2 regions of the Psychrobacillus sp. NPDC093200 genome follow, and region 1 is predicted to be linked to the other one. Evidence: a T-box and tRNA genes for the amino acid it is inferred to sense, from the RefSeq annotation. Region 1 holds a T-box; the other holds one or more tRNA genes.
The links. The T-box of region 1 lies ahead of thrS (threonine--tRNA ligase). A T-box ahead of a tRNA ligase gene usually reads a tRNA of that ligase, here a tRNA-Thr.
Positions count from the first base shown of each region.

Region 2: it encodes a tRNA-Thr, which carries the amino acid that the T-box ahead of thrS (threonine--tRNA ligase) is inferred to sense. The anticodon was not compared.

Region 1 is NZ_JBNNVC010000004.1:80,857-95,937, forward strand. It holds gene ACQKNZ_RS15725 (hypothetical protein) at 1-12, opposite strand, end outside; gene ACQKNZ_RS15730 (CotH kinase family protein) at 364-2,229, opposite strand; gene ACQKNZ_RS15735 (DUF4956 domain-containing protein) at 2,245-2,934, opposite strand; gene ACQKNZ_RS15740 (polyphosphate polymerase domain-containing protein) at 2,964-3,641, opposite strand; gene ACQKNZ_RS15745 (sensor histidine kinase) at 3,776-4,963, opposite strand; gene ACQKNZ_RS15750 (response regulator transcription factor) at 4,998-5,681, opposite strand; gene fabI (enoyl-ACP reductase FabI) at 5,830-6,609, shown strand; gene ACQKNZ_RS15760 (catalase) at 6,943-8,976, shown strand; gene ACQKNZ_RS15765 (CoA-disulfide reductase) at 9,190-10,530, shown strand; gene ACQKNZ_RS15770 (N-acetyltransferase family protein) at 10,551-11,096, shown strand; T-box leader at 11,154-11,375, shown strand; T-box leader at 11,413-11,641, shown strand; gene thrS (threonine--tRNA ligase) at 11,695-12,888, shown strand; gene ACQKNZ_RS15780 (GNAT family N-acetyltransferase) at 13,323-14,069, shown strand; gene ACQKNZ_RS15785 (DegV family protein) at 14,093-14,941, opposite strand.
Region 2 is NZ_JBNNVC010000011.1:50-15,130, reverse strand. It holds gene ACQKNZ_RS20085 (ABC transporter ATP-binding protein) at 1-379, opposite strand, end outside; gene ACQKNZ_RS20080 (ABC transporter ATP-binding protein) at 354-1,358, opposite strand; gene ACQKNZ_RS20075 (ABC transporter substrate-binding protein) at 1,368-2,918, opposite strand; gene ACQKNZ_RS20070 (ABC transporter permease) at 2,943-3,839, opposite strand; gene nikB (nickel ABC transporter permease) at 3,854-4,795, opposite strand; gene ACQKNZ_RS20060 (Lrp/AsnC family transcriptional regulator) at 5,093-5,542, opposite strand; gene ACQKNZ_RS20055 (type 1 glutamine amidotransferase domain-containing protein) at 5,823-6,335, opposite strand; gene glmM (phosphoglucosamine mutase) at 6,605-7,957, opposite strand; gene ACQKNZ_RS20045 (CdaR family protein) at 7,995-9,275, opposite strand; gene cdaA (diadenylate cyclase CdaA) at 9,268-10,104, opposite strand; gene ACQKNZ_RS20035 (anti-sigma factor family protein) at 10,225-10,872, opposite strand; gene sigW (RNA polymerase sigma factor SigW) at 10,887-11,459, opposite strand; gene rocF (arginase) at 11,636-12,541, opposite strand; gene ACQKNZ_RS20020 (GNAT family N-acetyltransferase) at 12,612-13,190, opposite strand; tRNA gene ACQKNZ_RS20015 (tRNA-Ala) at 13,303-13,375, opposite strand; tRNA gene ACQKNZ_RS20010 (tRNA-Gln) at 13,422-13,496, opposite strand; tRNA gene ACQKNZ_RS20005 (tRNA-Tyr) at 13,502-13,585, opposite strand; tRNA gene ACQKNZ_RS20000 (tRNA-Val) at 13,607-13,682, opposite strand; tRNA gene ACQKNZ_RS19995 (tRNA-Thr) at 13,790-13,862, opposite strand; tRNA gene ACQKNZ_RS19990 (tRNA-Asn) at 13,870-13,944, opposite strand; partial or broken gene ACQKNZ_RS19985 (hypothetical protein) at 14,886-15,081, opposite strand, start outside.

The DNA of each region.
Region 1 (15,081 bases):
GTAAGCTGACACATCTTTTCCTCTTTCTTTTATAAAAATTATCACTTAATAATCTAAAAAAATAACCGTCCTCAATTTTACTCTTATTTGTCATAAAATCTACTCATTTTAAAAAGTTTTTATATTCCGAAAAAATAATTAATTTGTTATATCGGCATAGTTATAGCGGTTTATAGAGGGGGACTAGTAATAAACAATCCTAATATTAAAATGTTATTGAATAGAGGAAAGATATTATTAATAGAGAGGAGGGCATGAATGCAAATATGAGTATTTACCTATTTTCATCGGTTTGTATGCTTTTTATTATTCTTATATAATAAATAAAGTTTCTCTCCAAATTCGAGAGAAACTTTAATTTAGTTATGATCTTCTACGTTTAAAGCGATTTACTATAAAGATTAAAGCTAAGAGTATAACAATTCCAGCTGCAGAAGTTATTACATATATTTTGGAGTAGCCTGTTGACTGGCTCTCCGAAGATCCTTCTCTACCAAATCCAGGCATGGCATCATTAGGAGGCTCCATCCCTACCGGTGCTTCAAAGCCTTCTGGCATTTGCCCACCATTAGGAGGCTCCATCCCTTCCGGTGCCTCAAAACCTTCTGGCATTTGCTCGCCATTAGGAGGCTCCATCCCTTCCGGCGCTTCAAAACCTTCTGGCATTTGCTCGCCATTAGGAGGCTCCATTCCTTCGGATGCTAGATTTCCTTCCTCGGAAGGATTAGCTTGTTCAAGGGAGGTGGTGTTATTTTGAACGACTAATTCACCTGATAGCTGAGCTAATATAGAATCACTTCTTTGGCTTGCAAATTCTATAATTCCTGTTTCACCATATACGTCTTCCTCGAATTCATCCACGCTGAAAAAAGCTGTAGGATCTTTCTCTACGTATGGTTTAATCATTGTATGAATTTCATCTACCATAGAAGTAAATGAATCCTTGTCTAAAAAGGTAGTTGCTATCTCATTTAAATAATCTTCATATATAGTAATGTTCTCTTCATCAGTTAGAAGCGCATTAACAAGAGGACGATCCTCCATTGTAACTCCGCTAACGGGCTCATAAATGCTTAAGTTAATGTTTTCTTCTGAAACAGCATTACCACCCATCATTCCCATGCCCATTTGTCCACGATTTTGTGGTCTATTCTCCAGGTTTGAGTTTGTGTCTTCTGCACCTTGTGGCAGAGTAGCTTCATTTGTTTCGGGGGCGACAGCAGGAGAGGAGTGGTTTTCGTCAGCTTCCGCTCGTTCATTTCCTTGACCCAGGAATCCAGTTTTTCCGCCACCACCAGGGGCTCCTCCAGCACCAAAGCCTCCAAAGGACATATTATAATCCCAAGGCAATATAGAGAAAATCCCTTCCTCTTCGTATAGATAGTAGTTGTGCTTCATATTTCCTTGGTAGCTATCCATATTAACAAGGGCTGTATTGGCAGCAAAGTATCGAAGCATCTCATCGATATCTAATACGGATCCTAAGTTGGAACCTTCCTCATTAATAGCACTGATAAATTTCAGAAACTCTTTCTCATCCTGATCGCTAATAGATGTCTTTGCCCCGATGCCAGAATAATCCTCATAGTTCTCCGAAATATACTGAAGGTCGCTTCCTGCACCATCAGGTTTATATAAGGAGTCTGAGCCTTTATCGAAATTACGTGCTAGGAATGTTTCTTCTATTGCTTCAACTCCGAGGTATAACCCTCGCTCTTCACCATTGATGGAGACGTACATGTAGGAGTAGCCTGGAGTGGCGATTCCAAATTGCTCCATTAATTTATAGGACATGTATTCACGCATTTGCGATGCGTCACTGTAATTATTATTTAAATTTAATTTTTTTAATCCGTCTAAGCTTTTCGTGCTGTCATAGTAATCGAAATCAATCTTAAAGCTATATCTTTCGGAATCATCCATTTGTACGACGGAACGAAGTGATAGATTTCCTTTCGTACGAATCCCTACGTTATTTACAGTAGTCCCATTAACAGTGACGTTTGCCTCGAATATTTCTTCATCCGATGCATTTTTAATCATTGAATCAAAATCACTGTCAGCCATTTCTATGTCAACGTTAGTGACTTGTTCCTGATTGAAAACTGTATTCATGTATTGATAACCTCTATCAGCAGACTCCAATCCTAATTTCGGATATAAATATAGAAAGCTTAGAAAGAGGCATATTAGGATGATAAACACTAAGAATACATGTGATTTCTTCATGTTGTATCCTCCTTTTTATGCTGTGAAATTGCCATCATAGCTAAGCATTACAGCCGAAGAAACTCCTTCTACATCTGCAATGATATTAACGATATTTTGTTCTTCTTTTTTCAACTGAACCTCATATGTTATTTCAAAGTATTGCTTTCCAACAGCTGACTTAGATTTTACAGAATGCTTTTTCGATAAATTGCCAACTAATTTTTCTAATGTCTTTTCTGTATGAATATTGTCGTACTTTACTACTAATAAGTATGGGTCTTCAATAGATATCTTATTGACAAACAATACTAACACGACTCCAATCAAGACAGAGCCTAAAATAACAAGTGGGATAAAGCCTGCACCACATAAAATTCCTACAACAATTGCCCAGAAAAGATATATTAAATCCATTGGGTCCTTAATTGGCGTACGAAAACGAACAATTGATAAAGCCCCAACCATACCAAGAGACAATAGGACATTTGTGGAAATACCCATAATGATAAGAGAAGTAATCATTGTGATGGCAATCAATGCAATATTAAAAGAGTGAGAGTAAATGACGCCTGAAAATGTTTTTTTGTAGATAACATATATAAACAATCCAATGACAAACGAAACGAGCAATCCTATCAAGGAATCGACAAGTGAAAAACTAGCAGTTTGGTCTAAAAAGCTAGACTTGAAAATATCTGAAAATGTAGTTGTATTATTATTCATTTCAATTTCCTCCATTATTAAATAATAAATTAGCCAAACATTCGGCCTAATTGGTATTTAGAAAAAGCACTAGCCTGTCTATCACTAACCTGTAGTAATTTTTTTATAACATCCGGCAAGAATCCATCATATTTAACCTCGACTATGACTGTTCCATAATCTAACACGTCTATCATTGGTGTATGGGGATTTAATAGGTCCGTGTTATGAAAACTTGTTTTTACATCACTGTCAAATGTAATACGGACGTTGCCTTCTTCTTTAATGAAGACTTCCCTCGTGTAATCAATGATACTGACTGGTCTTATTTGATAAAGCGTCATATGTAGATGAAGCTCGTTCAATAATTTTCGTTCATCTGCTTGCAACCAATCGATGTCACCAAGACGGATTCTTTCATACTCTTCAGGGGTGATTTGGCATTTTTCTTTATATGTCATGTTATTGATCTTCGATTTTTTTTCTAAATTTAAGTAATCGAATTTATGGTTGTACAACCTTACTCTGAATTTCTGTCTTCGGTAAAAGCCCTCCTTCTTCTCTGTAAGAATCTTATTTGAAAAATTATCAAAATAGATGCTTCGAATGAAGTACTTTCCATCTGGTCCCGCATGTGAATCCTTAGACATGACATGCTGGAGTTTATGTTTAAGGAGATAGCAATCTGCCTTTGTCATTTCATGCTTCAATTCATGTCTACCGTTCATATGTCATCCTCCTTTCCTATCTGTACAAAGTATAAAAAGCAAACCTTAAAGAAACCTTAAACTAGTTTTAAAATCTAAATAATTTCATATAAAAAAAAGCCTCAAATTCTTATTTTGAATTTGAGGCGTAAAAATTATTTATATGGAAGCTTTACTTGAAAGGTAGTTCCGCTAGATGGTTTGGAAGAAACTCTAATTGTACCGTTATGACTTTCTACTATCCATTGTGCGATAGATAATCCTAGTCCGGTGCCACCTGTTTCCTTAATTCTAGCTTTATCCTCTCTGTAAAACCGATCAAACACTCGCTTTATATTTTCTTCCCTTATACCAATACCCGTATCACTCACATCTATGGTTAGGTACTCTGGATCTTCTCTTAATACCACGTGAATCTTGTCTTGCGGTCTTGTGTACTTAAGGGCATTGTCTAAAAGAATGACAAGAAGTTGATGAATTCGGTTTTTATCAATAGAAATTGTTCGTTTGCTGTGTATTTGGGTAATAATTTCTTTTTGTTCTAGCTCTGCTAATTCGTAGAAGGGATGAATAACTTCATTAACTAAATTACCTAAGTTTACTGTCTCTTTTTGTAGTTGCTGCTCCAACGAATCTGCTCTAGCTAAAGTGAGGAGATGGGTGGTCATTATATTCATCCTGCGAATCTCCGATAAGCTTAGGCCAATACTTTCAAATTGATTCATAATTGTATCTTCAGGCTTAGTTAGCAGGTGCTCCAACTTGCTTTGTACAATAGTTAAAGGTGTACGAAGCTCATGGGAGGCATTCTCTACAAACTCAGATTGCTTGCCCCAAGAATTAATAATGGGGTTCATCGATCTTTTGGCTAAAAAATAACTTGCTGTTATCGAAAGTAAAACAAAAATGATTGTACAGATAAATAGAATCTTTATAAAGTTATTAACTATACTTTGTTCAGCTTCCACACTTATTAATAATTCAGTATAGCTTCCATTACTATTTGGATACATTAAGGAACGAAACACATAGTCATTTGCTAATTTTGTTGTCTGTATCGTCTCTATAGTCTCAAGAGAGAAAGGGAGGTCCTCAGAAAATTCATTGATAAACCTTGTCCCAATTTGTTCCTCATTTAATATTGCGCCTTCTGCATCTCGAAGCAGCACAATCATTCGTGGGTTGAATGGAACTGGCATTCTGTTGTTTGGACGTTCACTCATCTCTTTGGCTCGTAATAATTCATTGTCTACGGAGGAATACAATGTCTCTTCGACTAGCTGATAAATGATGAAAGAAAAAATGGAGAAGATTAGACTGAATGCAATAAAATTAAGTAACACTAATTTATTTTGTTGTTTCTTCAGTATGTTTTTTCTATACATTTTTTTCACCAATACTTAACATATATCCAAGGCCCCGAAAGGTTTTAAAGTATTGATCATAACCAAAAGGCTTAAGTTTTTTTCTAATGTGGCTAACATAAACCTCTACTACCGTTTGAGATGTCTCTGAATCGAAGCCCCACACTCGGTCGAATAATTGTTCCTTTGTCACAATGGTTCCCTGGTTCTTTACTAAAAACTCCAGTACATCAAATTGACGACCGTTTAGTTGCACAGACTCTCCATTAATGGAGGTCATCTTATTTATTAAATTTAATTGTAAATCCTGAAAAGAAAGGGTGTGGTCTCTGACTTGTTTATTAGATCTTCTAACAAGAGCATTCAGTCTGACCAGTAGTTCATCCCTATGAAAGGGTTTAACCAAATAATCATCTGCACCAAGATGAAAGCCCTTGACCTTATCGGAGATTCCATCCTTCGCAGTAAGCATAAGAACGGGAGTCAGAATGTTTTTTTCTCTCAGAGCTGCTAATACTTCATAGCCGTTCATATCGGGCATCATGATATCCAAAATAAGAACATCTTCGATTCCTTGCTCAGCCATGAACAAACCATCTTCACCGTTGTGAGCCATACGGACTTCAAAGGTGTCACTCACTAAGTCTCGAATACTTTCGGCCAAACGAATATCGTCCTCAATTATTAATAACTTCAAGTTATATCCTCCTACGTCCGATATCTTTATGAAAATAATAATAAACCACTCCGACAAAAAAACAAAATCCATAGTACAAAATTAGCTGCGTATGGTATGATTAAAGTTAGTAACAGGTACTAATAACAGGTGAAAACGGGAGGTTCTTATGAAGGACTTAATACAATTAAAAAATAAAAACATTGTCGTAATGGGTGTGGCAAATGAGCGAAGTCTCGCTTGGGGAGTTGCAAAATCCTTATATGAAGTAGGGGCTAATGTTATTTTTACTTATCGTAAAGAGAGATCGTTAGGTAAAATTCAAAAATTATTAAGTGCTAACGACTTGGAAGCTAAGCTAGTAGTAGAATGCGATGTTAATAGTGATGAAAGTGTTAAGTCAGCATTCGAAATGATAGGCAAGGAAGTAGGAGTCATTCATGGGGTTGTACACTCTGTTGCATTCGCCCATGCGGAAGATTTAAAGGATGATTTCATTAAAACGTCTAGAGAGGGTTATGCTTTTGCGCAAGACACTAGTGCGTATTCCTTAATAGCTGCAGCAAGAGAAGCAGCGCCTTTTATGACAGAGGGTGGATCAATTGTAACGATGACATACTTAGGAGCAGAACGTGTTTTAGAAGGATACAACGTTATGGGGATAGCTAAAGCATCATTAGAGGCTTCGGTAAAATATCTTGCACTAGATTTAGGTAAGCAAAATGTTCGAGTCAATGCGATTTCGGCAGGGGCAATTCGAACTTTAGCAGCAAAAGGTATATCTTCCTTCAACACAATTTTACACAAAATAGAAGAAACTGCTCCTTTACAAAGAAATGTAACACAAGAAGAAGTTGGCGATATGACAGTGGCTCTTCTTAGCAACCTATCTAGAGGTGTCACAGGGGAAATTGTGTACGTAGATTCTGGATATAATATTATGGGATAAATAATTTATTGAACTGTAGTTGGTATTATTCAACTACAGTTTTTTTATTTGTCCAGATTCTCTCACATTGCCCTCGATAAAAAAAGTAAACTCATAATAGCTGATTTCCGCTTTAGACGAACGCTTTTTAGCGGGTGAGCCATAAGCCGCCATCATTGCTAGAAATCGGGGAGAGAGAATAGCTTAAAAGTCGATGGCTAGCGAAATTTCATAAAAATTTAAAACTTATAAAGTTATTACTTATTAATAAAGATTATAAAAAAGAAGTTTTCTAACATACAATTTCGGGTATTTATACTAATAGAGTCGAATTAGATAAGAGGAGGAGTAAACTTGGACAAAAAGATAAATGAAAATAGTAAGAATGAACAATTAGAACAATTTCGTGTTGTAGATAAAGACAAAGCTATGACAACTAATCATGGTTTAAAAGTTTCAGAGGACGAATTTTCTTTAAAAGCTGGTGAGCGTGGTCCTACTCTTATGGAGGACTTTCATTTTAGAGAAAAAATGACACACTTTGATCATGAACGAATCCCAGAGCGAATTGTGCATGCAAGAGGGTACGGTGCTCATGGAGAATTTGAACTATATGAATCTATGAAGCCTTATACAAAAGCGAAGTTCTTACAAACACCTGGCTCTAAGACCCCTGTATTTGTAAGGTTTTCGACAGTAGCAGGATCCCGTGGCTCTGGTGAGCTAGCACGTGATGCTCGAGGGTTCTCAACCAAGTTCTATACTGAAGAAGGAAACTACGATTTAGTAGCCAATAATATTCCTGTCTTCTTCATCCAAGACGCTATTAAGTTCCCGGATCTAGTTCATGCCATGAAGCCAGAGCCTCATAACGAGATGCCTCAAGCGGCTACAGCACATGATACATTTTGGGATTTTATAGCGAACAATCAGGAATCTGCACATATGATTATGTGGGCAATGTCGGACCGAGCAATTCCACGTAGTTATCGTATGATGGAAGGTTTTGGCGTACATACTTTCCGATTCGTAAATGAAGAAGGAAAAGCTCATTTTGTAAAATTCCATTGGAAGCCATTGCTAGGAACTCACTCAGTAGTATGGGATGAAGCCCAAAAAATTAATGGTAAGGATCCGGATTTCCACCGCCGTGACCTATATCAATCTATAGAAATGGGTGACTATCCAGAATACGAGTTCGGTGTACAAATTATTGCAGAAGAGGACGAGTTTGCCTTTGATTTTGATATATTAGACCCTACTAAAATTTGGCCGGAGGAGGATGTGCCGGTTAAGAGAATTGGGAAAATGACATTAAATCGTAATGTAGATAATGTATTTGCAGAAACGGAACAGGTTGCATTCCACCCTGGTAATGTTGTGCCAGGAATTGATTTTACAAATGACCCTCTTTTACAAGGAAGATTGTTCTCTTACACAGATACACAGCTTATCAGACTAGGGGGACCTAATTTCCACGAGCTACCTATTAACCGTCCAGTTTGTCCGTTCCATAATAATCAGCGAGATGGATATGGTCGACAAACGATAAACGTAGGACAAGTTAGCTATCATAAAAACTCATTAGCTAACAATACTCCAACACCAGTTAGTGAGGCCGAAGGTGGATATACACACTATCAAGAAAAAATAGATGCACACAAAGTAAGAGCTCGTAGTGAAAGCTTTAAGGATCATTTCTCTCAGGCAACGATGTTCTGGAATAGTATGAGTCAACCTGAAAAGGAACACATCATTGATGCATTTAGCTTTGAACTTGGTAAATGTGTAGAGAAGTCTGTACGTGCGCAAGTATTAGAAATGTTTGCTCATGTAGATTTAGAAATGGCGAGCAAGGTAGCAGAAAATCTTGGTATGGTTGTTCAAGGGACAGCTGCCAATACAGTAACTAAATCCTCGCCAGCGTTAAGCCAGCTAAATACAGTGATGAAGCCAGATACTAGAAAAATAGCTATACTAGTAGGCGATGGCTTCGATGAGGAGCTATTGAGCATTATAGATGGCTTAAAAGCAAAAGGAGCTCTCCCGCTAATTGTTAGTGATCATCATGGCAGTGTGACGGGAGCAAATGGTACAAGCTTACCTGTCGATCATACATTCTTAACCGAGGATTCTGTTTTATTTGACGCAATTTATGTGGCTAGTGGAGATGGAAAAACTCCAACGTTTAAGAAGAATGCTATGTTGTTTGTACAAGAGGCATTTACACACTATAAACCTATTGGATCTACTTTTAGTGGAGACGAAATTTTAGAAGAGATGGGACTTGTAGGTCAAATTGGTGTATTTGCAAATGACAAAACACATTTTGTTGACACTTTCATTGATGCAGTGGCGAAACACCGCTTCTGGGATCGAGCTGTTTAATAAAGTTATAGTAACAATAGTAATTAATGAAAAGGTATGTCCGATGATAAAGGGCATACCTTTTTAAAATAAATTACATTTCACTTTACTAAAAAAAAGAGAAATACATAAAATTTTGTATTTAAATGGCGTATATAAGGGCATTGCTTACATAAGAAGGAATACCATTATTGAAAAGAGAAGTACTAGAGGTACTAAAAGGAGGAAAAGTGTATGCATTATGTAATCATTGGTGGGGATGCAGCGGGGATGAGTGCTGCTATGGAGATTGTCCGTAATGATCCAGACGCTCAAATTACCACACTTGAAAAAGGAAATATTTATTCGTACGGTCAATGTGGGTTACCTTACGTTGTTGGTAAAAAGGTGTTTTCAACAACAGATGTTATAGCACGCAGTGTGGAGATGTTCCGGACCAAATACAAGATAGATGCAAAAATTGGACATGAAGTGACCAAAGTAAACCCTGTAAACCAAACAGTTACTGGTAATGTCTTAGGAAGCGGAGAAAGCTTTGAGATTAAATATGATCGTCTATTAGTAGCTACAGGGGCTAGTTCAGTTGTACCTGACTGGGAGGGTACACAATTAGATGGGATACATACGTTTAAAACAATTCCTCAAACGGAGGCGTTAATAGCCGATTTAAAAGAAGTAGAACATGTAACCATCATAGGTGGGGGATATATCGGCTTAGAAATGGCAGAAAATATAAAGGAAATTGGTAAAGAGGTTCGAATTATCCAACGAGGAGAACAGTTAATGCCAATCCTTGATCCTGAGATGGCAGATATGCTACATCAAAAAGCAAAGGAAAAACAAGTGGAGCTTAAACTAAATGAGGAAGTTCGATCATTTACTGGGAAGGGACGAGTACAATCTGTAGTGACTGACAAAGGGACTTATTCGACAGATTTAGTGTTGATAGCAATTGGAATAAAACCTTCAACCTTTTTCCTAAAGAATACGGGAATAGAAACTCTTTCAAATGGAGCTATTATCGTAAACGAATATATGGAAACAAGCATCCCATATATATACGCTGCAGGTGATTGTGCTACACATTATAATCGTATCAAACAAAAAAACGATTATATCCCTTTGGGTACTACTGCCAATAAACAAGGCAGACTAGCTGGGTTCAATATGGTTGGTAATAAAATACCTTTTAAAGGTATTGTCGGCACCTCTATTATGAAGTTCTTCGAATTGTCAATTGGTAGAACAGGACTATCAGAAAAAGAAGTAAAGGAATTAGACATTCCCTTTGAAACAAGTACGCTGGAGGCAACAGATATTGCAGGGTATTATCCTGGTAAAGAGTTAATGACGATTAAATTGCTTTATCGTAAAGAAGATCAGTTGCTTCTAGGTGGACAGATCGTGGGTGGACATGGGGTAGATAAGCGTACCGATGTTTTAGCTACTGCGCTATACCATAGCATGAAGCTTCCTGACTTATTAGATTTGGACTTAGCGTATGCCCCTCCGTTTAACGGGGTTTGGGATCCTATACAGCAACTGGCTAAAAGGAATTTTGATAAGAATAAATAAAGAAAAGTGGGAAACAGGAAATGCTAATAGAGTCAAAGGGATTTAATATTAGGGGTATCTCCTATACAGTCAGATCTGCCAATCAATTAGATGCCGACCAACTGTCTAAGGTAAGGCTGCAAATAGATGGAGAAACACAAAACCTAGATAGAGAACAAGGGGAAGCGTTTATAGATAAAGAAGGATTTAAAGAATTAATAGAAAATGATTCCCAATCTGATAAAAATCTTTTTTTAGTAGCTGAAGTGAATCATCAGATTGTTGGATTCTCAAGGTGTGAGGGAAGCGATTTAAAACGATTTGCCCATAAAGTAGAGTTTGGGGTCTGCGTCTTGAAAGAATACTGGGGATTAAGAATTGGAACAAATTTTTTAAAGGAATCTATTGCTTGGGCAGATGCCAATGATATTAAAAAGATTGCGTTAAGCGTATTACATACGAACGAGAAGGCAATTGCCCTATATCAAAAATATGGTTTCGAAGTAGAAGGAATTTTAAAAAACGATAAAATGCTAGCTAAAGGGGAATATTATCATACCATTGTAATGGGTAGAAGTATGGTTTAAAAAAATAGTTGACTATTCAAAACTTGTTGAATATACTATTAAAAATCAATTTAACTTTTTTAGGCAAAGAAAAGGACATGAGTCATTTAGATAATTTCTTATTAGAGAGCAGGGTCGTCGGCTGAAATCCCTGTAGGAAAAACGAATGATTTACCACCTTGGAGCTATTATGGTGAACAGTAAGTATCCATAATCGGGGAACCGTTATCTTCATTTTGAGGCAATTCACTTTAAGAATTGCAAAATTAGGGTGGAACCACGACCACACTCGTCCCTTTACCAGGACGGGTGTGGTTTTTTGCATGAGTAATTTTATATTTGAGCTGTGAAAAGGACACGAATCATTCAATGTTTTCTGTTTAGAGAGCAGGGTCACCGGCTGAAAGCCCTGCGAGAAAGTAGAATGGTTTACCACCTTAGAGCTATTAGGGGGAACGCTATTACTGCTAGTATCCGTAATCGGGAAACCGTTATCTTTTATGAGAGTCGTATTTTTATTAAGTACGACAAAATAGGGTGGAACCACGACCACACTCGTCCCTTGACCGGGACGGGTGTGGTCTTTTTGATTTTATTTAAAAAATAGGAGGAATTTATTATGTCAGTAAAAGCAGAGGAAAGATTAAATCACCAAAAATTGGGTCAGCAATTAGAATTATTTATGTCCATGGAGGAAGCGCCGGGTATGCCATTTTATTTGCCGAAAGGAATGATTTTACGAAATGAGCTTGAAAAAATTTGGAGAGAGAAGCATCAGCGAGCAGGCTACCAGGAGATAAAAACTCCTATTATGATGAAGCAGGAACTCTGGGAAAAATCAGGTCACTGGGACCATTACCATGAAAATATGTATTTTGCAGATGTAGATGAACAAAAGTATGCTATAAAGCCAATGAATTGTCCTGGAGCAGTATTAATTTTTAATAGTAAAAGAAGAGGGTATCGAGAGCTGCCTATACGATATGCTGAGCTAGGATTAGTACATCGCCATGAGCTTTCGGGGTCACTGAATGGACTATTACGTGTTAGAGCATTTACTCAGGATGATGCACATTTATTTGTTCTGGAGGATCAGATTGAGAGTGAGCTTGCTAAGGTGTTAGATCTAGTAGATGAATTCTATAAGGAGTTTGGCTTTAGCTATAAGGTAGAGCTATCGACTCGTCCGGAAGATTTTATGGGCTCCGTAGAGGCATGGGATCAGGCAGAAGAAGCACTAGAATCTGTAATAAAAAGGAAACAAGTCGATTATCAAGTAAACGAAGGAGATGGAGCCTTTTATGGTCCTAAGATCGACTTTCATATACTTGATTCGCTTGGACGAAGTTGGCAGTGTGGAACAGTACAGCTTGATTTTCAAATGCCTGAAAAATTCAATTGTCAGTATGTCGATGAGAATAACCAATTGCGTCAGCCTATCATGATACATCGTGCCATCTATGGCTCTATAGAACGTTTTATGGCTATTTTATTAGAACACTTTCAAGGCAGTTTCCCGCTCTGGCTAGCACCAGTACAAGTAAAGGTTTTACCCATAGCAGATGCACATGTCGCTTATGCAGAAGATGTAAAGCAACAGCTAGAGCAGAAGAGATATCGAGTGGAGATAGATGACCGTGTAGAGAAAATAGGACTAAAAATAAGAGAGGCGGCAATGCAAAAGCATCCTTACATGCTAATTATCGGAGACCAAGAAATGGAGAAGCATATTGTCTCCGTTAGGAAGCATAAAGCTGGAAGTCTTGGTGAAATGAAAGTTGAAGCTTTTATTGAACAGCAGCTAGGACAATAAATCGCGAAGCTGGGCAAAGCGAGTAAGCTATGCCTGGATTGTAGTAAAATATGTCTAGATTGTAGTAATAATAGTGAGGATTGTCGTAAATCTGGTCAAAACGAGTAAGTAATGAGTGGATTGTAGTAAACTACCGCGCCATTGTCGTAAAGCATGGGCGGATTGTCGTAAAAACCGTGGGGATTGTCGTAAATCTGGTCAAAACGAGTGAATAATGCGTGGATTGTAGTAAACTACCGCGCCATTGTCGTAAAGCATGGGCGGATTGTCGTAAAAACCGTGGGGATTGTCGTAAATCTGGTCAAAATGAGTGAATAATGCCTGGATTGTCGTAAAAACGTGGTCACCTAGAGCAGTTAAGCTCCCAAGTTTCGCAGAGAAAAGGATTTTAAAGCTTCTATCTCGAATAAATGCTAAAGAGGGGGTATAGCAAGATGAAATGGCTTGTATTGTTTGCAGGAATTGTCTTATTAGGAGGTAATATTTATGGTGTATACGACATGTATCAGCCAAAAGTAGGGCCTCTTGGCGATGGGAAAGTTTCTGCATATGTTTGGATTAGCATCTTTGTTAGCGCATTAGTAGGAATCCTTGCGATTGCTCAATTCTTTGTATTATTGGCCTATGATCTACGTAAGAAGAGGTTTCCGAGGATGGAAACAGAACGATTTTTATTGCGCCAAATAGAAGCAAGCGATGCGCAAGAGGTATTCCATTATTTTTCACAGGACGAGGTCATGAAATATTATGATTTAGATGTCTTAAAGGATATTAGCGAAGCAAGAAAAATAATTGATAACTGGAAAAAAAGGTACCATAAAAATGAGGGGTTACGTTGGGGAATAGCAACTAAGAAAGACAATAAGATTATAGGAAGCTGCGGCTATCATAATTGGGAAAAAGAACATTTTAAGGCGGAAATCGGTTTTGAGGTTACGCCAGAGTTTTGGAGAACTGGAGTAATGACAGAGGTTTTAGAGCCAATTTTAAAACATGGTTTTGAAAAAATGGATTTGCATAGAATTGAAGCACTATATGACCCGGAGAATATTGCTTCGAGAAGAACTTTAGAAAAGGCAGGATTTGTATACGAGGGGACATTAAGAAAATCAGCATTTGAAAAAGGCCGGTTTTGTGATGCTGCTATTTGCTCCTTATTAAAAGAAGAGTTTGCGAAATAGCAGCAAACCCTCCACTTTATATATTAATATTTTACCCAGCTTAGTCCAGTTGTACCTTCCCCTGCGTGAACTCCTACACAGGCGCTCAACGGTATAACAATTACCTTTAGCTTAGGGAATTCCTGCAGAATTTCTTCTCTCCAGGTTTTAGCATCTTTTATATTGTTGCAATTAATCACTGCGACTTCTGGAATTTCAGCTTTTTTCATATCATTTCGAAGTAAGTCCATTACATAATTCTTAGCTCTTTTATCAGCACGTACTTTTGCTTTCATAACAACTTTTCCGTTATCAAAGGAAATGACCACTTTTATATTTAATAGATTACTCAGAAAGGCTTTAGTGCCAGATACACGGCCACTTTTATGGAGCTGAGTTAAGCTAGATGGAATAAAGGACAATTCGGAGTTTAATGTCATGTTTTCAATATGCTTCACGACTTCCGCTACGTCATGGCCTGCCTCTACCATGCTTTTTCCGACTTCGAGCATTTTGACCATCGGATAAGAGCCTATCTTAGAGTCTATTGAATACACTTTAAAATTTGCCATTTTAGAGGCGGTTTGTGAACTGTTGTAGGTTCCTGACAACTCACTGGAAGTGTGGACAGCAATAGCACATTCGTATCCTTGTGCTTTCAAGTCTTTATACAATTGTACCATCTCACCAATCGGAGGCTGAGATGTTTTAGGATGAACTTTGGCGGTTCTTAATTTGTCGTAGAATTCATCGTGTGTCATATCAATTGTTTCTTTGAATGCACCCTCTTCAAAAACAATATTTAATGGCAAGACATGTATATTATGTTTTTCTATAAATGATTGTTCCAATAAAGCAGCAGTATCAGTTATCCAAGCAACTTTTTTATTCACAGTTTGATAATCTCCTCACTAAAAATTAATTTGTTAGCGCTAATGTAACCTAGTCTTATTTATTGGAATAGTGTTACTTGTCATGTTTTGTCGAAATTTCGGAACCTGGGACATATTTTGAACATATTTAGAAGGAGGAA
Region 2 (15,081 bases), on a different contig from region 1:
CCTCTTCTAATGCATGCCCAATTCTCTGTCTAGGATTTAGGGATGCAAAAGGGTCCTGAAAAATCATCTGCATTTCCTTAACAAACTTTAACTTCTCTTTTCTCTTAAGGTTTTGAATTTCTTTTTCCTTAAATATTACTTTTCCAGCTGTCAGTTCCTCTAGTCCTAAGATGGCTCTACCTAAGGTAGATTTGCCACAACCTGATTCTCCAACTACCCCAAGGCTTTCTCCTTCATATAACTTAAGGTTTACCTCTTGAACTGCCTGCACATGACCTTGAACTCGTTTTAATATCCCGCCTTTAATAGGGAAATACTTTTTAACTCCATTTAATTCAAGGAGGACCTTCTGATCAGTTTTGGGTGACAAGTTGACCATTTTTTACTTCCTCCTCTTCGTATAACCAGCAACTTACCATGTGGCCCTGCTCGTCATTTATCTCTGGTGGTGCCAGCTCTTTACACTTTGCGGTGGCAAACTTACAACGTGGGTGAAATCTGCAACCTTGAATTTTCTCCTGCAGACTTGGAAGAGAGCCAGGAATAGGCTCTAATTCAAAATCAGGATCGTCTACATTTGGCACAGAGTTTAAAAGTCCTTGAGTATACGGGTGTTTTGGATTTTTGAAGATATCTTCTACCATGCCTTCCTCAACCTTCTTGCCTGCATACATCACCATAACCTTATCCGCTACCTCAGCTACTACTCCCATGTCATGTGTAATGAGCATGATGCCCATATTTAGCTTTTCCTTTAACTCATTGATGAGGTCTAATATTTGGGCTTGTATTGTCACGTCTAATGCTGTTGTAGGTTCGTCCGCAATAAGTAAACCAGGATGGCATGAGAGAGCAATTGCAATCATAACCCGCTGTCTCATTCCTCCGCTCAGCTCATGGGGATACTGACTCATCCGTTTTTCAGGATAAGGGATTCCTACTTGGTTTAGCAGATCAATACCTTGTTTGTGTGCCTCCGATTTAGATAATCCATGATGAAGCATTAAAGGCTCTCTCAATTGGTATCCCACTGTCAATACTGGATTGAGTGCTGTCATCGGCTCTTGGAAAATCATCGAGATCTTATTGCCCCGCATCTTTCTCAATTCTTCGTATGGAAGGCTTTGAATTTCTTTTCCCTCATACTTGACTTGACCTGCAGCGATTTTACCATTGCTTGGCAAAAGACCAATGACTGACAAGGATGTAATACTCTTACCACAGCCAGACTCACCAACGATGCACAGTGTTTCTCCTTTTGAAACAGAAAAGGAGACATCTCGCACGGCTTGAACATTACCGTCTGCCGTGCGAAATTCAGTTACTAAATTGTTCACTTCTAATAATGTCTCCCTCATCAGATATACCTACTTTCCAGTTACATTTTTTAATGTCCATTTACCAGTGGAATCTAGGTTCAATCCTGTGTAGGTGTTATCCAAAGCCGATGTAACAACTCCGTGATACATAACTACTACAGCATTTTCTTCTAGCATTAATTTGTTTGCTTGGTCTAATAATTTTGCGCGCTCTTCTTGATCAACTGTTGTGCGTGATTGCATTACTAAGTCGTCAAATGCTGCATTGCTATATTGTGCTCTGTTAGATGAGCCTACATTGTCACTATGGAAGTTCGGGTAAAATAATTCAGAACCATCTCCCGTTACATTTGACCAGCTTAAGAATGTTAAGTCATATTCGCCTGCACGAGCTGAGTCTAAGTATGTTGCCCATTCCATAGACTCGATTTCTACTTTAAATCCTGCCTCTACTAGTTGAGCTTGTACTATTTCAGCCATTAATGTTGTATTAGCACGGTTAGCTGTTAATAATTTTAGTGGTTGATCACCGTATCCATTTTTCTCCACTAATTCCTTTGCATGATCCAAATCGTAAGGAGTTCCAGCATTCTCTGCTGACTTATCATAGCCAAATACCTTTGGTCCAACTACGCTATCACTTCTAACACCTAATCCATTCAATTTAGAGACAAACGCATCGCGATCTATTGCTGAAACAACTGCTTCTCGGAATTCCGGATCTTGATTCATTTCTTTTAAGTGGTTAAATGCAAAGTAATAGACTGGAGAGCCATCTATTTTTTGAATGTCAATGTTGTCCATCGATTCTAAACGATTGATTTGTTCTGTTGGAAGGTTATCGATAAATTGAACCTCACCTGTTTGTAGCATAGAAATTGCTGTAGAAACCTCAGGAACCACCTTGAACACTACTTTCTTTAAATCAGGTGCTCCGTTCCAATATTCTTCGTTTGCTTCTAGCTCCAACTGGTCTCCAGGTGTCCAACTAACAAATTTAAATGGTCCTGTACCTACTGGCTCTTTCATCAAATCTTGTTTTTGGTCAGCGCTCGGGCTTACGATTGCCGAGTTTGTATGAGAGAGTGCTGCTAAGAACGCTCCATAAGGATATTTCGTTGTAATTTTCACTGTGTATTCATCTTCCACTGTGATTTCTTCCACTGATTCTAAAAGAGAAGCACGTGGCGCACCAGTTGCTGGGTCGCGTAATTTATCAAAAGTATACTTAACAGCTTCAGCGTTAAATGGAGTTCCATCATGGAATTGTACGCCTTCTTTTAGTTTAAAGATCCATGTATTTTCATCAGGATTTTCATAGGATTCTGCTAATTTTGGTTCAATTTCCAATGTTTCTGAGTTACGTTGAAAAAGTGTTTCATAAACCTGTTCAATAACATTTGCAGAAGGAGAATCGTTGGTCATGATTGGTGACAAGCCAACAGCATCTGTTGTAGTTGCATAAGTAAAGGTTTTACCACTAATATCGCTTCCGGAACCACCGTTTTCTTTTGGTGCTGATGAGGATTCTCCTCCAGAACAAGCTGCTAGCACGATTGAAACAACAAATAATAAAATAAATAACCATTTTTTCTTCATTTTCATATTCTCCTCTACTTCTTTTTATTGGATGTCCATATTTGGATCTAATGCATCTCTTAATCCGTCTCCTAGTACGTTAAAGGCAAACACGGTTAACATAATTGCTATTCCAGGAATAATTGTTAAATGAGGTGACGTCCACATATAACTTTGCCCTTGTGAAATCATTGCTCCCCATTCTGGTGTAGGAGGCTGTGCCCCTAATCCTAAGTAACTGAGAGAAGCTGTTGAGAGGATAGCTGTTCCCATTCTCATTGTGGCAAACACGATGATCGGTGCCATGGCGTTGGGTAGAATATGACGAATCATAATCCTTAAATCAGACGCTCCTAATGATTTTAGAGCCATAATGTACTCTTTTTGTTTAATAGAAAGTACCGAACCTCTGACTATGCGCGCGCAGCTTGGTATTGACCAAATACTAATGGCTATCGCCACATTGACCAAGCTAGTACCTAAGATAGCTATGATTAACATAGCAAGCAGAATTCCAGGGAAGGAGAAGAGCAAATCTACTATTCTCATAATGATTCCATCTAGCTTTTTATAATAGCCACCGAGCAACCCAAGAGTAATTCCTCCAAGCAACCCAAGACTAACGGCTGCGATTCCCACTAATAGAGAAATCCTTGATCCATAAACAATACGAGACCAAACATCTCGCCCATAATTATCTGTCCCTAACCAATGTCCGTCTGAAAAGACTGGAAGTTCACTTGCTACAAGGTTTTGCTTTGATGGGTCATATGTTGCTAACCATGGAGCAAAGACAGACATGATAATCAGCCCTAAGATAATAGCAAAACCTAAGACTGCCAATTTATTTTTAAAGAGGCGCTTCATCGTCGTAACTATTACCTTATCCTTCTTTCTTGTTGCAGTTGGAAGTTTATTATTAACTGAAATGGTATTAGACATATGATCCCTCCTTCTTAGTCATAGCTTATCCTTGGGTCTATGAATGTGTAGACAATATCAACAAGGAGATTCACGACCACGAATAATGTTGCAACTAATAAAACGGAAGCCTGTACCATTGGGAAATCCCTTTGTGCAATAGCATCCACCATCAACCTTCCAACTCCGTTGATTGCAAACACTTTTTCCGTAATAATTGTTCCTCCGAGTAAGCCACCAAAGTTAACACCAATGACCGTCACTACTGGAATCATTGCGTTTTTTAGAGTATGTACCCAAATGACTGACCTTTCTTTTACACCTTTTGCTCTGGCCGTTCTTACATAATCGGCTTTAGCTACCTCTAGCACGGAGGATCTTGTCATCCTCGAAATCATTGCTGCTGCACTAGTGCCAAGTGTGATTGCAGGAAGGATCATCTGCTTAAAGCCTTCTAACGTGTAAAAAGGTGCTGATAAACCACCTACTGGAAGCCATTGTAAATTTACAGCAAATACTAATATCAACAATGCTCCCAACCAAAAGTTCGGTATGGATATTCCTGCAAGTGCTAGAGTAGTAGATGTCATATCGAGCCATGAGTTTTGCTTTAAGGCTGATATCAATCCGGCAACCACCCCTATTATGATGGCGACAATCATACTCGCAATGGCTAACTTAAAAGTATTTGGTAGCCGGATAGCTATTGCCTCAGAAACTGATTGTTTAGATTGATAGGAGTAACCAAAATCTCCTTGAACCGCATTTTTTACATATCGACCGTACTGAACTAGGAAAGGATCATTTAGTCCCAAGTTTTCTCTTATGGACTCCAAATCCGATTCGGTTGCTGTCGGCCCACCTACCATAGTGGCAGGATCCCCAGGCGCTATGTACATAGATGAAAATACTAGAAATGATATACCGAAAAGCAAGAAAAGAAGCTGTATACCACGCCTTACTATTAAAGAAATCACAATCCCACCAACCTTTTCTACACTTGTTAATCATTTCTTTGTTTTTGGTTAACAAATGACTGAATTTTAATAGTTTTGATTATAATACAACAATTCACAAAAATCTATATGAATTTTCAAATAAATTTATTTATTTCATTTATTCTTTACTTTTAGACTTAATAAATAATTTATCCATTACTTTTCGAATAGAATATCTCCTATTTTATTACTTTATGTATTATTATTATTTTGTACAAAAGTAAACGCTTCCATTCTTTTTGTCCATGCAAAAAGGCATCCTCTAAAGGATGCCTTTTATAATTTTAAGCCACTACGACTTTTAAATCTTCTCAATAAAATATGGCTTTCAACTCTCGTAATACCTTCTAATGCATACAACTCTTCATTGATAAATTTTTCTAGGCTAATGAAGTCATCAACTAACACATGCATATGTAAGGTGGAAGGTCCTGTCATTTGGTAGCAACTCGCTACACTTGGGTTGTTTGCTAGTTTCTCTGCAACTTCCACTAATGATGAAGGCTCACAATCCACTTCAAAAAAGCCGGATACCCCTTTACCTACTTTTTCAGAATTGATCACTACAGTGAATCTTTCAATAATTCCTTCCTTCTGTAGTTGATGAACCCTCTCCCTTACAGCAACTCTAGAAAGATTTAATTCCTTCCCAATGTCTACATATGATAATCGACCATTAGCTGTTAACAGTTCTAGAATTCGCTTGTCTACCGCATCAATTCCCATTGTATATCTCCCTCCCATCTAATATAATAGATGATTAACTTTACTTTAGAAAGCAAAAATATCATTATAACGACATAATGTAAAGAAAAATACAGTTTACTCTTTACATTGAAAAAATCTATATATCTTTTGCATATACATAATGCGTGGTTGAACCAAATAGAAAATTTTAGAACACATAATTAAAGGCAAGAATGCGTTGATTTAACAGCATTCTTGCCTTTTCAAGTTCTATAGTTTTGTTTTTGGAAAGGCTAATTGAAGAGCCTTCCTATTTACATTAAGCTAACAGCTTCACGATTTCACGGTTAAATGCCGGAATATCGTCAGGCGTACGACTTGTTACTAGCTGATTTTGACAAACGAATACTTCTTCGTCATGGAACTTAACGCCAGCATTCTCTAGATCCACTTGAATGGATTTATAACCAGTTGCATCGCGACCATTTAATGTTTTCGCAGTAATTAAAAGTTGTGGTCCGTGACAGATTGCAAATACTGGTTTCTTAGCATCCATAAAGTATTTTGCAAATTGTACGAAGCGATCATCCGCACGTAAAATATCTGGAGAAAAACCGCCAGGAATGAACAATGCATCGAATTCCTCTGGTTTTACATCATCAATCCCATAGTCAATCGTTACATTTACTTCTCCGTTTTTACCTGTTACTTGTTTTCCAGCCTCTTCTTCAATTGCAAACACCTCGTGCCCAGCTTCGTTTAGTGCTTGTGCTGGTTTGGCGTATTCTGAGTCCTCAAACATATTTGTGATTAATGTTGCTACTTTAGCCATTTCCTCACTCCTCAATTGTTTGTTCTCTCTTATAATTCCACACTTTAAGGTGCATTAAACATTTTTGATAAAAATAATAGTTGAGGATAGACTAATCGTCTAATTCCTTTTAGAATTCTCCCTACCTTTGTTGGGTAACCTATCTGAAAGGAATTGAGAACATCAGAAAACAACTGCTATGTACTATGACTCTTTACATACAAAAAAATCCTCGACCATTAGGAACTAACAGTCGAGGATGCAAAATATTTATATTGAATGATTTCTATTTATTCTACTAGGCCCATTTCAGCTTTTACAACTTCTACGATACGGCTCACATAGTTTTCACAGTCTTCCTCGGAGGAAGCTTCTACCATTACACGCACTAATGGCTCTGTTCCAGATGGACGCACTAATACACGGCCGTTTCCAGCCATTTCAGTCTCTACTTCGTTAATAATTGCTGCTACTTTTTCATTTTCTGTTACAGCATGCTTATCTGTTACACGAACATTAACTAGTTTTTGTGGGTATATCTTCATCTCAGCTGCAAGCTCTGAAAGTTTTTTACCAGTTACCTTCATGATGTTCACTAACTGCAAACCAGTCAGCAATCCATCGCCTGTTGTATTGTAATCTAGGAAAATAATATGTCCTGATTGTTCTCCACCCAAGTTATATCCATTTTTCTTCATTTCTTCTACAACATAGCGATCTCCTACAGCAGTTTTAACGCTAGTCATTTCATTTGCCTCTAGCGCCTTGTAGAAGCCCATATTACTCATAACAGTAGAAACTACCGTCTGGTTATTTAAACGTCCTTGGGAATTTAAATACTTGGCACAGATGTACATAATTTGGTCGCCATCAACTATGTTACCTTTTTCGTCCACTGCAATAAGTCTGTCTCCATCACCATCAAATGCTAAACCAACAGCTGCTCCCTTTTCCAAAACAAATTTCGCTAGGCCGTCTGGATGAGTAGAGCCTACTCCATCATTAATATTTAAGCCATTAGGAGAAACGCCCATCGTTGATAGGTCAGCATCTAAATCAGCAAATACATGAGTCCCTAAAGAGGATGTAGCCCCATTCGCACAATCTAAAGCAACATGGATACCGACGAAATCTTCATCGATCGTTTGCTTCAAGTATTGAATGTATTTTTGTCCGCCTTCGAAGTAATCGGAAACCGATCCAACTCCCCCACCAGTAGGTCTAGGAAGTTCGTCCTTCTCTGCATCAAGCAGTTGCTCAATCTCTTCTTCTTGTTCATCGGAAAGTTTAAAGCCGTCTGAACCAAAGAATTTGATGCCGTTATCTTCCACAGGGTTGTGGGAAGCAGAAATCATGACACCTGCATCTGCACTCATTACTCTAGTCAAATAAGCTACACCTGGTGTACTAATTACACCTAAGCGCATTACTTCTACCCCAACCGATAAAAGACCTGCAACAAGGGCGCCTTCTAGCATATGACCAGAAATACGTGTGTCTCTTCCGATCAATACCTTTGCTCGTTCCTTTGACTCTTTTGTTAATATATAACCGCCAAAACGACCTAATTTAAATGCAAGTTCTGGTGTTAGTTCAGAGTTTGCTACACCTCTTACGCCATCTGTCCCAAAATATTTTCCCATTTTGATCTACTCTCCTTAATTACCTGTTATCCTGCTTTTATGCTTCTATTATCGTTAGTTTTGCTTCGGATTCAGATGTTTGCCATTCTATATTCGAAGGGCCATCAATTTGAATAGGGAGAATCGCTTCTCCAACTTCTGAATTTTGTGCATCAACATATATGGATATATCCCCTGATTGCACTTTCTCTAATGCTTCAGCTGTTCCCTTTCCCACTAAAACGACAACCCCATCTGCAGGAACATTAAACTTACTCTCTAATTCCTCAGGTAAACCCTTTATAGCGATTTTCATACCTGGAAAGGATTTTTCTATTATTTCACTGGATGCAGATGTATCCTCTTCTTTCACCGTTTCTTCTGCCTCAGTTGTAGAAGGGGCTTCGGTGACATCAACCTTTACTTCAATTTTTTCTTGAGATATCCTTGTGATTCCTTCAGGTTGAGTCAGCTTCACATCAAATGTACCGGCTTTCTCAATTTTACTCACATCTACATCGACATTCAACCTATCAATTTTATCCACCGTTGCTCGTGGGCCATATATCCGAACGGTTTCTGTGTCTTTAGATATATTATTGATTGTTAACCCAGCCTTAGGCGTTCCTTTTCTCACAATCGAAATTGGTACTTCTTTACTGTATTCTTCCACAGTCAATTTAACTTGCACGGTCCTTGGTTCAACAGATACATCTAATTTGTTCAGGTCTAAGTCCAGGACTCTGACACTTGCTTGCTGTTCAAAGGACTTATTGATGCCTTTTTCACTTGAGATAGTTGCTTTTACATAACCTATGCTTTGAATGATACTTTTTGCACCTGTAATCGTAACTGTTTTTGGTTCCACACTAGAAGATTTTAATACATAGTTCTCTGCTAATAAGTTTTCGTTCATATCTAGGTCGACTTTAAACTCTTGTGTGATACGCTCCTCTATTACAACATTTACATAAACAGGATCAGTACGAACCTTTAACTTTTCGGAGAAATTCTCATTCGAAATGGCAACTCTATGTTCTCCAATTGGAAGTTCTCTTAAATCTACAAATAGTTTATAATCCTTCATGATTTTTGCTGATGTTACGAGCTGAGTAGGGCCTTCTATATTGACGTCTACCGTATCAGGTACTCCAGTCACAACTAAATTTTCATCATCATAATAAATCTCTACCGGTACTTCTCTTATCATATCTATCGTTTTGCTGCTTGAGTTCTGATTGTCAGATTCAATGTCAGATTTCACGGATACAAACAGCAGTATGGCAAAGGTAAGTGTGATAATTCGCAAAAGCCATGGATTATTCATCATTCTATCCATTTTGTTTCCCCCTCCATAGCCACTTAGAAGGTGTTGCTTGCTCCTCTGATGGACCAAACCAAAGTCTTGTTAAATGATTTTTAAATTCATCTATAGAAAGATTTCGATGTAGGTCTCCATTAGATGTAAGACTAACTGCACCTGTTTCCTCCGATACCACAATTGTTATCGCATCTGTGACTTCACTGAGTCCTATTGCAGCTCGGTGCCTTGTTCCAAGTTCTTTAGAGATAAAAGGACTTTCAGAAAGCGGCAAATAACAACCAGCAGAGGCTATCTTATTCTTTTGAACAATAACAGCGCCATCATGTAGTGGTGTATTTGGAATAAAGATGTTAATCATCAACTCAGAAGTTAAGTGGGAATTTAGAGTTATTCCTGTCTCTATATATTCCGTTAATCCAGTCTCTCTTTCTATAGAAATCAAGGCTCCTATACGTCTTTTCGCCATATAGCTAACCGACTTGGTCATTGCTTCTATTAAACGAGTTTGCTCTTCTTCTTCATGCAGTGAGCTTCTAGAGAACAATTTACCTCTACCTATTTGTTCTAACGCTCTTCTAATTTCAGGTTGGAATATTATAATGATAGCTAAGAAACCAAATTCAATTACTTGGTTTAACATCCAGCCTAGAGTATCCAGGCCTAGAAAGTCTGTTACTACCTTTGCAATGACTATTACAAAAATACCTTTTAACAATTGAACTGCTTTTGTTCCTTTAATAAGAGTTATTAATTTATATATAACAAACCATACGAATAAAACGTCTAAAATATTGACGATTACATTCACTGGCATCAAGTCCGTAAATTGTTCCATAAACGACATTGGGCATCCCCCACTTTTCCTCGCGAATCCATATAAAGTAAGTATAACATACATGTAGTATAGATTTCTCTTTCTAACTCTAACGAAAAAAGTCTATCCAAAGTTTCCTGGATAGACTTTTTATTCGTTTGTCTTTTCATTTTTAAAGAATGAAGCTATACCTTTAGCACTATCTTTTATGGTATACCATAGCCAATCGAATACTTGATTTATTTCCTCCGTTTTACCTGTAACATTTGCGGTAGAAGCCATATATTTAGAGCCATCAATAATGGAACCATTAATAACTGTTAGATTACCATCCAGTTCACCATCTACTCTAACATCCCCATTTTTAACTACCAAGTCGCCTTTAACGACTTGTCCTTCAGGGATTATAACCGTTTCTCCCTCGACGATTACATGCTCTTGCTTAGTAAACGAAAATTGCTGATCGTTATTATAATTTGAGAAAAGTGCACTACTCATTAACAAAAGAAACATTGCAGCTGCAGTCATAACCGGATGTTGTCTGAACCATCTGCTTACTCCAGTATGTGATTTCTCTTTTGGAAGTCTAGACATAACGGAAAGAGTAAAATCATTTGGTGCCTCTACATGAGCAGCACCCTTCACAAAAGCCACCACATCGCTCAGCTCGTGCATATGATTACGACATTCCGGGCATGATTGCAAGTGTGATTTGAGCTCCAGCTCGTGTTCACGACTAATTTCACCATCTAGATATTCATGCATATAGTGAACAATTCGTTCTGGACACGCACTCATCATGATTCCTCCTATTACAGATTAGGTTGTTTACTTAATTGTTTTCGAAGTGCTTCCCGACCTCTATGAATTCTTGTTTTCACTGTACCCAATGGGAGGTCTAAAATTTCACTAATTTCCTGTAAAGATAATTCCTCCATATATTTAAGTACAATTGCGGATCGATACTTATCAGGAAGCCTGCTAATCTCATATTGAATTCTTTCTTGTAGCTCTAGCTTCATCAGTTCTTCTTCAGGAAGTTCCTCAGACGCTGCAATTTGGGAATACATATCTAGACCTTCCGTACCCTTTACTTCTGCATCTAAATAATAATCAGGCTTTTTTTTACGTATACGGTCGATACATAAGTTTGTTGCTATACGATAAAGCCATGTTGAAAATTTTCTTTTTTGATCAAACGTGTGAATATTAATATAGGCTCGCACAAATGCTTCCTGTGCAATGTCCTCAGCCTCGTGACGATTGCCAAGCATTCGATAGCAAACTTGGAAAAGCCTATTTTGGTAAAGGTCGACAATCTCCGCGAATGCGTCTTTATCTCCTTTTAACACTTGTTTTATTCTCTTGTTAACTAACGCATCCATCGTGTGATTTTCCCCTCCGCTCTATGCGGCTGTCTCTACCTATACGTTTAAGGATTCAACAGGTTTCATTTTTTTATGTTATTTTTAATTTTATCAAACATTTCCAGCTTTGTGTTGATTTTAAAAAAAGAAAAAGCAGACCATTTGCCTGCTTTTCAAAAAAATACTTAAAACAATTATATTAAACTTTCTCCAAATAATGAGCCCATAAGTGCGACTGCCGCATCAGCTGTTCTATTTTTTTCATCCAGGATAGGGTTTACTTCCACAAACTCCGCTGAAGTAATTAAATGGGAAGAATACAGCATTTCCATAGCTAAATGACTTTCACGATAGCTTATTCCACCTGGTACTGGTGTCCCAACTCCAGGAGTATAAAGTGGATCTAGTCCATCTAAATCTAATGATAAATGAACTCCGTCTACTTTACGTTCTAGGAAATAAGCCATTGTTTGATTCATAACCTCTGTCATCCCGAGTTTATCTATTTCATGCATGGAGAAAACTTTAATACCTTTTTCTTTAATCAGTTCTCTTTCCCCTGGGTCAACTGAACGTGCTCCGATGATTACAATGTTCTCCGGTTTAATCTTTGGCGCAAAGTCACGGATATTCACTAAATCATCATGACCTAGGCCGATACTTACTGCTAGCGGCATTCCGTGAATATTACCTGATGGAGATGTTTCAGCTGTGTTTAAGTCAGCATGAGCATCATACCAAATAACACCTAGATTTTCATATTGATCCGAGAGCCCTGCTAATGTACCAATTGCAATGCTATGATCTCCTCCAAGGACAAGTGGAAATTCTCCTTCTGTCACAACGGAATGGACTTTGTTAGCTAAAGCTGTATTTGCTTCTATCACTTGTTCTAAATTTCGAAGAGTTGTATTAGGTGACTTTTCTTCTCTAGTTTGACTGATTAAAATGTCTCCTTCATCTTTCACCGTATGCCCAAGAGCTTTTAAACGCTCAACGACACCAGCATATCGTATGGCACTAGGTCCCATGTCGACTCCTCTTCTATTTTGCCCAAGATCCATAGGAACACCGATAATTGATACATTTAATTTATTCATTATTTTATACCCCCTTCAGTTCATACATCCATTGTAAATCCTAAGGGTCAGTTGGCTCAACCGAGCAATTTTATGTATATTTATTCAATAAAAACTTTAGTTGTTTTTTAACCTCTGCCCACTCATAATCCACTATGGAGTATACCACTGCATTTCTAACTGTTCCATCAGACCTGATGCGTTCATTTCTTAACACACCTTCTCTGATACCCCCAATCCTTTCAATTGCTTGTTGAGATGGCAAATTTAGCTCATCAGTTTTAAACTGTACGCGGATCATACCAAGATCTTCAAAGCAATAATTGAGCAGCAAAAGTTTACATGTCGTGTTCACATGTGTACGTTGATATTGTTTTCCATAGAAAGTAGAACCGATTTCACAAGCATGATTAACTCGATCTATGTTATAAATGCGAGTAGTACCCATTATTTTTTTGGTAGTAGTGTGTTCTACTACATAAGCAATAGCATTTTTTTGGTCATTCATCTGCTCAATACCAGCTTGTAGCCATTGCCTTAACTGCTGCTCATCCTCTATCTTATTTAGCATATATTTAAATACGCTAGGCTCGTATAGCTCCCATAGCATAGATATATCCGATTCGGTTAATAACCTTAACGTAACGTCTTTATGAGTTAATTTTTCCACCGATTACACACCCTTTGTTCTTTTTTCTAATCATAACGCTTTTAGAGTATGATGAATATATTTTTTGAATCAAAAAAACTCCTCCCATATTAAATGGAAAGAGTTTTATAGATGGAGCCTAGCGGGATCGAACCGCTGACCTCCTGCGTGCAAGGCAGGCGCTCTCCCAGCTGAGCTAAGGCCCCACAATTTATGCTGAGCTAAGGCCCCACAATTTATGCTGAGTTGTAATGGCTGGGGTACCTGGATTCGAACCAGGGCATGACGGAATCAAAATCCGTTGCCTTACCGCTTGGCTATACCCCAATAACTGGTGGAGGGGGACGGATTCGAACCGCCGAACCCTAAGGAGCGGATTTACAGTCCGCCGCGTTTAGCCACTTCGCTACCCCTCCAGGCTAATCATAAAACATAAATGGTGGAGGATGACGGGCTCGAACCGCCGACCCTCTGCTTGTAAGGCAGATGCTCTCCCAGCTGAGCTAATCCTCCGTTGCTGTGTCCTAACTAAAAACCGGACAATAGATATTTTAGCATAAAACTTTCTTCAAAACAAGCACTTTTTTATGTATGTTTTCCCTGCTTTTAGTAATGAGAAAAGCTTCCAACCGGATTTGAACCGGTGACCTCTTCCTTACCATGGAAGCACTCTACCTACTGAGCTATGGAAGCATAAAAATGGCTCCGAAGGTAGGACTCGAACCTACGACCGATCGGTTAACAGCCGATTGCTCTACCACTGAGCTACTTCGGAACGTTCTTATCATTTAAAGTACAAATATAATTATAACAAGTATACTTTAAATTTCAAGCTTAATTTAGATATTTTCCCAATGAAATATTTAAAATGTAATATTATAGAATTTAAGGAGTTAAAGTAAAATATTTAGTTTAAATATGTGTCCTTTTTCTATATTTGGAATTATTCATTGGAATTGCTTCACCATGTTATATTGGCCTTTAAATATTTAATTATACATGGAAAGTTAGTTTAATTGATCCTTCTGAAATGGATAGTGTGTTTCCTGATGGCTTCAGACTGGTCTTTTGCTATAAGATAACCGAGGATTTTTTTGAGAGGGATTGTCATGACTTACGTCACGACAATCCCTCTCTTTTTCGGTCATCCTATTGCATCGACAGTCCTGCGCCAACCTACAACACTCGAAACGTTTTTAATGCAGCTTTTATAATAAGGGAATTGTTGTCCTTCCTACGAGTAGAGCGGCTCCCGAATATACAATTTCGGGAGCCATCCTATTTCTTTATTAATGGAGAACTTTTTATCTTTTTATTAACAAGTTTATGTTAAAGAGAAAGGTTGATTTAAAATTCACAAAAAGCGAGCGAGGAAGTGTATCTTCAAGCTCATGCATTTACTGTCCATTTTACTAAAGTGATTATAAGTTAAAATAGGAAATAATGACTTCACCAAATGGTTGAAATCAAGTGAATTATTACTCTTGGTATAAACATTATGATGTTCCAGACCACTTCAAATATTATAGAACCACCAATCTCACCTAAAATTTCTTTAAAAAACCCATCCTGCTTTTCTTTTTTTCTTTGCCATCCAACATCTCCGAATCCTCTAATTTATACCTTCGGTAACGAAACTGCCGCGTTAGTGTAACGTGAACACCTTCATAATTTTTTCTATTTTAACAAAAATATTCAGTATTGATTAAATTAATTTTAATACTTCATCAGAGCCATTAACAATAAATAGAACATCTTCATATATAAGAAACACTTAACATTATTAATGAATAGCATCTTTTGATTTAGATGCTTTTGAGCTGCGAAACCAGATGGACGGCAGATTTCTTCGTCAGCCGCAGTCGTTCGGTTCTCGCGTATGCTATACGCTCCGAGCCTCTCTTCCTTGCTT